One region of the Brevibacillus sp. FW301-21C12A genome, then DNA from elsewhere that is predicted to be linked to it. Evidence: riboswitches for the same ligand, from Rfam matches in the RefSeq annotation. Region 1 holds a riboswitch; the other holds the start of a gene.
What was found. Region 1 has a riboswitch for lysine ahead of AC3WQH_RS07020 (amino acid permease). Riboswitches for the same ligand answer to the same signal wherever they lie in the genome.
Positions count from the first base shown of each region.

Region 1 (4,566 bases):
CGCCACCTCGCTTCCGTTCCCTTGTTGCTTGCTTCTTATTATGTCTCAATCTTCCTTTCCATGTGCGCCATTTGCCCATTCCCGTCAAAAAGCGTGCACATGTATTGACGGCAACCCGTTTTATTAGTAGTACTTTTACATACCACTAATAAAAATCGTGTCGTTTGCCCTTGGCTGAACAGCTTTCAAACCAATGGGCCAGACCGCTCTTGAACGCGGAACGTGCGCTGTCGATGCGCCGAAGGACACGATCCAAACAAGAAAGGTTGGGGAACCGTTATGAAGCAAGACGATGTGTTGTACTGCGAAGCTTTGCTGCGAAAAGTCGGCCAGAGGCTGTTTGCCGAATTTGCGCAGGAGCCAGCCTGCACGAGCAAGCAAGCGATGAACGAACGTTTTCACGCCTTAAATCCGCAAGCAGAAGAGCTGCTCCGGCACGGTTTGGCGGAGCGCTTTCCCGCGTATCGCTGGTCCGATGCAGAATTTGATGCCTCCCTGCAAAAACAGCCGGAATACTCGACCCCGTACTGGATTTGCGATGCCATCGACGGAGCCGTCTACTTTTTGCAAGGCATGCCGATGTGGGCCGTCTCTCTCTGCCTCGTCCGCGACGGTCAGACGGCCGTTTCCTTTGTGTACGACCCTTGCCGGGATGAGATGTTTACTGCCATTGCAAGACAGGGCGCTTTTTTTGAATGGCAGCAAAATTAGCGTCTCGGCCAAAACAGCGCTGTCCGAATCCGTCCTGGGCACGCTGTTTGCGTCCTCGGAACCGATGAATCTCTCCGTCGGCAAGCTTACGGCCGATTCCTTACTTTTTCTCCTTTTGCCGCTCCCGAAAACGGCGCACCTTCATGAGATTGCCGCACATTTTGTCATCGCACCAGCGGCGTACCCGATTGCGGCTTTCATCGTAAAACACCCATCGGCAGTCCTCGTTGTCGCAAATCTTGATGCGCTGCACGTGCTCAGGAAGCAGCAGCGTGGCAAAGGAAGCCGCGATGCGGGCCATCACCAGCTCCCAGCCGCTGGAGGCGCTGACCAGCTCCTGCTCATACCCGCTCTCCTTGCCCGCAGAGATGACGCGAACGTGAAAAGGCGCCTTCGCGAGCGTCTGATTCAGCTCCTCCAGTTCCTCCTGCCGCAACGCTTCCCCGCGCACGACCCGCTCCAGCAGACTGCGCATATATTCGCGCAAACGCAACAGCGCCACTGCACTCGCCTCATCAATAGGCAATGGGGCGTGCAAAGCGTATTCCCGCAAAAGCTGCTCCAGCCATTCCTGCTTCGCCAGCCGATTTTCCCTGCGGCCAGACCCGCGCCAATCGCGCCAATCACTGTTTAAAAAATCAATGCACAGCCAGTTCACTCCACTCTTCCCCCATCTGCTTTTCGTTTCTTTTGCTTCTTGATATGCTCAGCCTGTGTATGGTATTCTCCATCTGTAACCAACATAAAATTTTTAGGTGGTTACAAGCTGCTTCTTATTGCCATTATAACGTTTCACCAATCTGTTTGACAGACGAGGAGGAACCACATGAATCGGATGGAACTGCTTGTTCACGAATGGGAATGCACGTCGGCACGGAATTTATCAATACCGCCGAGACGAACGACGACACGTTCCAGCCTTCGGGAGCGCCCGACGACGAAGCAGCCTGGCAGGCCACCGTACAGCGGATGGAAACCGTCCATCGCCAAATTCATGAAAAGCTCGTCGCTCTGTCAGACGAAGCGTTCGACCAGCCGCTTCCGAGCATCCCTGCCGGGCAAAGCGTGATGAGCATTATTTTGCACGACGCTTTTCACACAGGGCAAATCGTGCAGATCCGCAAGTTGCAAGGCTCCTGGCCTGCACGCCGATCCTTTTTGTAGCAAAACCGCTCCATGCCAATATTTTGCAGCGCAACTTTTTTCGTTGATAAATAACCGTCAATCTTATATAGTTGATAAATAAATCAATTTCATACATGTTATCCTCATCATTCACGGTGAGGGTAGAGGTCGCGGCTTTTATGTCATCCTGTACGAGATTCAGAAGAAATCAATGACTCCAGGAAAGGGAAAAGCCGCCGAAGCTCATGGCGTATCTCTGTGCGCATGGGCTGGGGCTGTACCCGAAAGGGACAGAACTGTCACGTTTGCTTGCCGGGCAAACGTGGTGTGCTATCTTCAGTGAAGGCTTGGTGGGGATTGGATCATACCGCCCTGTGCCGTTTTTTGGCTATTGGCGGTTTTTTCTTTTCCGACCGACCTTCTCAAATTTTTAGAAAGGTCGTGCAAGCAGCATATGTCACAGAATCAACTGCAACGTGGTTTGAAAGCCCGCCATCTGACGATGATCGCCATCGGCGGCTCCATCGGGACGGGCCTGTTCCTGGCAAGTGGAGGCTCGATTCACGAGGCCGGACCGGGCGGAGCCTTGGTCGCCTACATCGCCATCAGCATCATGGTTTACTTTTTGATGACCAGCCTGGGGGAAATGGCTGCCTTCATGCCTGTATCCGGCTCGTTTTCTACGTACGCCACCAAATTCGTCGATCCGTCCCTCGGCTTTGCGCTGGGCTGGAATTACTGGTACAACTGGGCGATTACGATTGCCGTCGAGCTATCTGCCGCGGCGCTGATTATGAAATACTGGTTCCCGGATACTCCCGCCATTTTGTGGAGTACCCTGTTCCTCTGCCTGATGGTTGCTCTGAATTTGTTGTCTGTCAAAAGCTACGGCGAATCCGAATACTGGTTTGCCTTGATTAAAGTCATGACGGTCATCGTCTTTATCGTGATCGGTGTCCTGATGATTTTCGGCATCATGGGCGGCGAAGCAGTCGGCTTCCAAAACTTCACCAAAGGCGACGCGCCATTCAACGGCGGCTTCATGGCCCTTCTCGGTGTGTTCATGATTGCCGGGTTCTCGTTCCAGGGAACTGAGCTGGTCGGTGTGGCCGCCGGGGAGAGCGAAGACCCTGCCCGCAACATCCCGAAAGCGATTCGCCAGATTTTTTGGCGCATCTTGCTGTTCTATATTTTCGCGATCCTGATTATCGGGCTGCTCGTTCCGTACGACAATCCGAATCTCATCAGCGGAGACATTACCGATATTGCCATCAGTCCGTTTACGATCGTGTTTGAAAAAGCCGGCTTTGCCTTTGCCGCCTCCGTAATGAACGCAGTCATTCTCACTTCCGTCCTGTCGGCGGGGAACTCCGGCATGTACGCTTCCACCCGTATGCTGTGGGTGCTGGCGAAGGAAGGCAAAGCTCCGAAATGGTTTGCCAAAGTGACACGCAACGGCGTCCCCGTCAATGCCCTCATCATGACGGCTGCCATCGGCGCGCTGGCGTTTTTGTCCTCGCTGTTCGGCGATGGCGAAGTGTACGTGTGGCTGCTGAACGCCTCCGGTATGTCTGGCTTCATCGCCTGGCTCGGCATCGCCGTCAGCCACTATCGCTTCCGCAAAGCTTACTTGGCGCAAGGCCGCGATCTGCGCGATTTGCCGTACCGGGCGAAGCTGTTCCCGTTTGGCCCGATCTTCGCCTTCATCATTTGCTGCATCGTCATCATCGGCCAAAACTACTCCGCGTTCATCGGCGGAGAAATCGACTGGAACGGCGTTTTCGTCTCCTACATCGGACTGCCGCTGTTTTTGATCGTCTGGCTGGTTTACAAATACACGAAAAAAAGCAAGCTGGTACCACTGAACAAAGTCGATCTCAGCATGGACGAAAAATAAAAATAGCGTTGCAACAACTCTCTACAAGATTCCCTCGTCGCAGGGAATCTTTTTTTTGGCGCAAACTATATTTCCTATCACATTTTCATATTTCGTATTGACGAATAACGCATGGAAATATATACTGTTCATGAAATTTGATAATGATAATCGTTATCATTATATTTTCTTACTTTTTATAGGAGGTAGCATAATGAAATCCAGGTTGTCCAAGCACATTTACAGCACCACGCTGGTTGCCGCGCTGTTGGCAGGCAATGCTCATCTCGCTCTGGCGGAAGAACCTCTCGTCGCAGCAGCGGAACAGACCCAAATCGTTCCCTTGTCCCTCGACCATGCCGTAGAGCAGGCACTGAAAAACGACGTTGATCTGGAACTGCTGCGGCTGACGTATGACAACACCCGCTACGAAACCCTCATGACGCTGCGCGATAAGGCCGCCATCAAGAAAGATGACATCAATACTCTGGATGAAGCAAAGAAAAAATACGAAGAAACAGCCAAGGCGCAAAAAACATTGCTCGTAGACGAGGCATCCTATAACGCTTCGAAAATCAGCTTGCAAATGCAAGTACAAAAAGCGTACTTTGAAGCGCGGGCGCTCGAAGAAAAAATCAAGCTGCAAAAGAACAGCATCAGACGCCAAACCTGGGCCCAGGACAGCGCTGCGAAAGAAAAGCTGTCCGAGCTGGAAAACAGCTTCAAGCAAGCATTAACCAAGCTCAATGAATTGCTGAACGAAAAAAGGGACAGACAATGGCTGCTGGAAACCAGCAAACTCTCCTATACCCCGCTGCCAACGCTGGAAGAAACCAAAGCTCTCGCCTACCAAA
Region 1 covers NZ_JBYTBG010000007.1:77,220-81,785, forward strand. The annotation lists gene AC3WQH_RS07005 (inositol monophosphatase family protein) at 280-711, shown strand; gene AC3WQH_RS07010 (CGNR zinc finger domain-containing protein) at 812-1,369, opposite strand; gene AC3WQH_RS07015 (hypothetical protein) at 1,567-1,875, shown strand; lysine riboswitch at 1,991-2,177, shown strand; gene AC3WQH_RS07020 (amino acid permease) at 2,291-3,733, shown strand; gene AC3WQH_RS07025 (TolC family protein) at 3,927-4,566, shown strand, end outside.

Region 2 (4,566 bases), on a different contig from region 1:
GTACAGTCGAAGCCCGCCTCGATGCCTTTGACAAGCGCTTCAATCCGCGCTTTGACCAGCGCCATGGACTCTGTCGAGAACGTGCGAATCGTCCCTTCCAGCCGCGCCTTTTCCGCAATGATGTTTTGCTTGGTGCCGCCCTCAAGCTTGCCGATGGTCACGACAGCGGAATCGAGCGGATCGACGTTGCGCGCCACAATCGTCTGGAGCTGTGTGATGAGATGGCTGCCTGCGACCACCATGTCGTTTGCTTTGTGCGGAAAAGCTGCGTGCCCGCCTTTTCCGACCAAATCAATGTACAGCTCGGACGTGTTGGCAAACAAAATGCCCGGCTTGGTGGCAATGTAGCCGACGGGATACTCCGGCGCGATGTGCAGCGCAAAGATGCAATCCGGCCGCCAGGAAGCAAACTCCTCGCTCTCCATCATCGGCTGAGCGCCGCCTGGGCCCTCTTCTGCGGGCTGAAACAGGAACAGCAGGTCATCTGCAATCGGCTGCTCCACAAAATGCGTCACAAGCCCGAGCGCGATAGCCATGTGCATGTCGTGTCCGCACGCGTGCATGTAGCCTTCGTGCAGCGAGCGAAACGGATACGACGTCTCTTCTGCAATCGGCAAGCCGTCCATGTCCGTGCGCCAGGCGATCGTGCGCTTAGGATTCGTCCCCGCGATCCGGACCAAAATCCCGGTGCGCCACGTCTTGATCTGCATGCGCTCCTGCGGGAGACGCTCCAAGTAATCGAGCAAATACTTTTGCGTCTTCACCTCGGCAAAGCCCGGCTCCGGAATTTGGTGCAGGTCGCGCCGAATCTGGGTAAACAGCGATGTCGCCATCGTTTACGCCTCCCCTTTGGCCCCGTGCCGCACAGCGAGTTCCGCTGCAAAGCTGTCCAGGAAAAGGTCGACGTCTTCTTTGGTCAAGGTGAGCGGCGGCAGCAGACGCACGATTGTCTTTTGCGTCACGTCCACGAGAATGCCGCGATCAAGCAATGCCTGCTGCAAACGGCTGACCTCTTCCGGTGCGGCGCTGAGCGGGATGCCGACCATCATGCCTTTGCCGCGGAGCGCCTGCAACTGTTCCGGGAGACGCGCGCGCAGCGATTCGAGGCCCGCCCACAAGTACGCGATCACTTCGTCCACGCTTGCCGCAAAAGCAGGATCGAGCAGCTCATCCAGCACCACGTTGCCGAGAGCCGCCGAAAGCGGCGACGGCGCAAAGGTCGTCCCGTGGTCGCCCGGCTTGAACTGGTTCATCAGCTTCGTTCCGGCAATCACGCCACCGAGCGGAAGCCCTCCGCCTACGCCTTTGGCAAACAAGATCAAATCCGGCGTCACGCCTGCGTGCTGGTAGGCAAACAGCTTACCAGTGCGTCCCATGCCTGTCTGGATTTCGTCCATGGCAAACAGCATGCCTTCCTCCTGGCAAATCGCCGCCACTTCGCGCAAAAACGGCTCCGACAGCGGCACGACCCCTCCAGAGCCGAGCACAGGCTCCATCAGGACAGCGGCCGGCTTCGCGTCGCGGCAAATCGCCCGCAAGCCGTCCGCATCCTCAGGGTCTAGCTCGTACACCGGAAAGTCCGGCTGCGGAAAATCCTGATACACATGGGCCTGTCTGGTCAGCCGCACCGCGCCCAATGTTCTGCCGTGAAAGCTGTTGCGGAGCACGACAATCCCTTCGCGCCCGGCCCCTTCTGCCTTCGTCCATTTGTGGATCATTTTGATCGCGGCTTCGGTCGCTTCCGCACCGGAATTTGTGAAAAACACTTTTCCCGGGATCGTCTGCTCCACCAGCCGCTGGGCCAACCGGATTGCCGGCTGGTTCAAAAATACGTTGGAAATGTGCAGGAAGCGCTCGCCCTGTTCGCGCAGCGCCTGGACGATCCGCGGATGGGAGTGGCCGAGCACATTGACGGCCAGCCCCGTAAACAAATCCAAATACTTTTTGCCCGCTGTGTCGTACAGGTAGTTGCCTTCCCCTTTTTCGATCGCGATCGGCAAGCGTTTGTAGGAAGAGACGATGTATTGTTCATCAAGCGTACGCCAGTCCATGTGAGCTCTCTCCCCTACAGTTGACGTAGCTCCTGCTTGATCTCCGTCTTGGAGCGAGTTTTGTCGTCGATCTGTTTAATCACGCGCGCTGGTGTACCAGCCACCACAACGTATGGCGGCACGTCTTCAATGACGACCGCGCCCGCTGCCACAACCGCGCCTTTTCCTACGCGCACGCCTTCCAGAACCACGGCGTTGGCACCGATTACGACGTCATCTTCCACTACGACTGGCTGCGCGGAAGGCGGCTCGATGACGCCTGCGATGACAGAACCAGCGCCGATATGGCAGTTTTTCCCGATCGTTCCGCGGCCGCCGACGACGACGTTCATGTCGATCATCGTGCCTTCGCCAATCACAGCACCGATGTTGATCGTAGCGCCCATCATGATGACTGCGTTGTTGCCGATCGTCACCTGGTCGCGGATAATCGCGCCTGGCTCGATGCGCGCCTGGATTCCTTTTGTGTCGAGCAACGGAATCGCCGAATTGCGGCGGTCGCTTTCTACTACGTAGTCTTCGATTTTGTCCGCGTTCGCAGCCAGAACCGGCTCGATTTCTTTCCATTCGCCAAACACAACGCCAGTCGTGCCTGTAATGAACGTCTTGGAGCTGGCACCGAAGTCAATGCCCTCCAGATTGCCTTTCACGTATAGTTTCACTGGTGTTTTCTTCTCGCTTTTTTGAATAAACGCGATAATTTCATTGGCATCCATCATGTTCACTGGTACATCCTCCTTTTAATAAAAAGCGTGCCTGTCAACGAGAGCGAACCGCTCCCCTGACTAAAAAAAGCAATGAGTGCATTCGCTATCTCATTGCTTTCCATACTGCCCAAGCAAATCGTAAATAGCGCTCCACAAACAGGCGATTGCCTTTTGTGACAGGATGCTCATTGTTCACGAATCACCCCAGCCGCTGCTATCCGAGGGGAACAGCAACAGCTTCGGCGCTTTAGCCTTTCCCTCTCTTCCCGCCCCCTGGCAGATTACGAAAAGATGTACTCATCTTCGGCGCACCTCTATTTAGACTTCCAATATTATAATTTCATTTTACTCTACCAAAATCAATCACTTGTGGCAACAGCTTTATGGAAAGAAAAATAACTGTTGACAACGAGAATCATTTTCATTATTTTATTTGTGTGAGAATGATTTTCATTATCTTATTTGGAGGGTTTACTTCTTATGAGCCGCATTTTGATGGTGTACGCAAGCATGACAGGAAACACGCAGGAAGTTGCTGAAGCAATTGCCGAAGGGATTCGTTCCACCGGAAAAGACCTGGAGATAAAAGAAGTCATGGATGCCACTGCCAAGGAACTGGAAGACTACGATGCCATTTTGCTCGGTGCCTATACATGGGGCGACGGCGATCTGCCAGACGAGTGCCTGGACTTTTACGAAGAGATGGACGATATTGATTTGAGCGGCAAAAAAGTCGCGGCTTTCGGTTCCTGCGACTCCGCTTACGAGCATGTGGGCGCTGCTGTAGATATTTTGCTGAAAAAAGCGAGCGAGCGCGGAGCGGAAACTCCACTCGAAGGTCTGAAAATCGAGCTGTCTCCTAACGCAAAAGAAGTAGAGATTTGCAAACAGTTTGGCGTTTCCTTCTCCGAGCTGCTCGGCTAAGACTAGCGCCGGAAAAGAAGTTGTCCAAAAAAATCCTTTTCAAGCAAGCGCTGTCATGATAAAATGTCGATCCATCTTTTCTCAAGAAGGAGGATTGATATCATGACGTTACATACGCATACGGTCTACTTGCGACCACTGCAAGCAAATGACGCAGCCGAGCTTCTGAAGCTTCGGCTGCGTAATCATGCCTTCCTGCAACCGTTCGAGCCGCTCCGCTCCGCCGCCTTCCTGACGCTGAGCGGTCAAGAGTCGCAAATTGCGCAAGCGGAGCAAGACTTTGCAGCAGGGACCGCCTTCGCCTTTGGCGTGTTTTTGCGCGACACGGACGAAATGATCGGCCGCGTCGCTCTGTCAAACGTCGTGCGCGGCGCCTGGCAAAACGCGACCATCGGCTACTTCATGGATGAAGCCTGCAACGGCAAAGGCTACACCACTGCGGCCGTACGGCTTGCGCTCGCGTACGCCTTCCAGGAAGCCGGGCTGCACCGGGTAGAGGCCGCTGTCATGCCCCGCAATACTCCCTCCATCCGCGTGTTGGAGAAAAACGGCTTTCGCCACGAAGGGTTGTCCTTGCGCTATTTGCAAATCAACGGCGTGTGGGAAGATCACCTCCTATTTGCGATCACGGCAGAGGACTGGAGCTAATCATTCCTCTTTGTTTTGCTCCACGCGCAATCGCTCCAGGATTCGCCGCTTGCGGTACAGCATTCGCCCCGCTTCGGCGACATCCTGGACGGTTGAGCGATTCAAGTACGCCCCAAACAGGATGCCTGCAATCGGCACCATCTGAAACAGCTTTTTCCAGCCAAAATTTTCCGTGTACGTCACCACGACTTCCCGCCAGCCCTGCAATTGCGCCATGACGTCTTTTTGCGCAGCAG
Region 2 covers NZ_JBYTBG010000003.1:41,116-45,681, reverse strand. The annotation lists gene AC3WQH_RS03015 (N-acetyldiaminopimelate deacetylase) at 1-833, opposite strand, end outside; gene AC3WQH_RS03010 (aspartate aminotransferase family protein) at 837-2,051, opposite strand; gene dapD (2,3,4,5-tetrahydropyridine-2,6-dicarboxylate N-acetyltransferase) at 2,066-2,776, opposite strand; lysine riboswitch at 2,894-3,083, opposite strand; gene AC3WQH_RS03000 (flavodoxin) at 3,239-3,682, shown strand; gene AC3WQH_RS02995 (GNAT family N-acetyltransferase) at 3,785-4,330, shown strand; gene AC3WQH_RS02990 (EcsC family protein) at 4,331-4,566, opposite strand, start outside.
Region 2: linked by a shared signal. The riboswitch ahead of dapD (2,3,4,5-tetrahydropyridine-2,6-dicarboxylate N-acetyltransferase) and the one ahead of AC3WQH_RS07020 (amino acid permease) in region 1 are both predicted to bind lysine.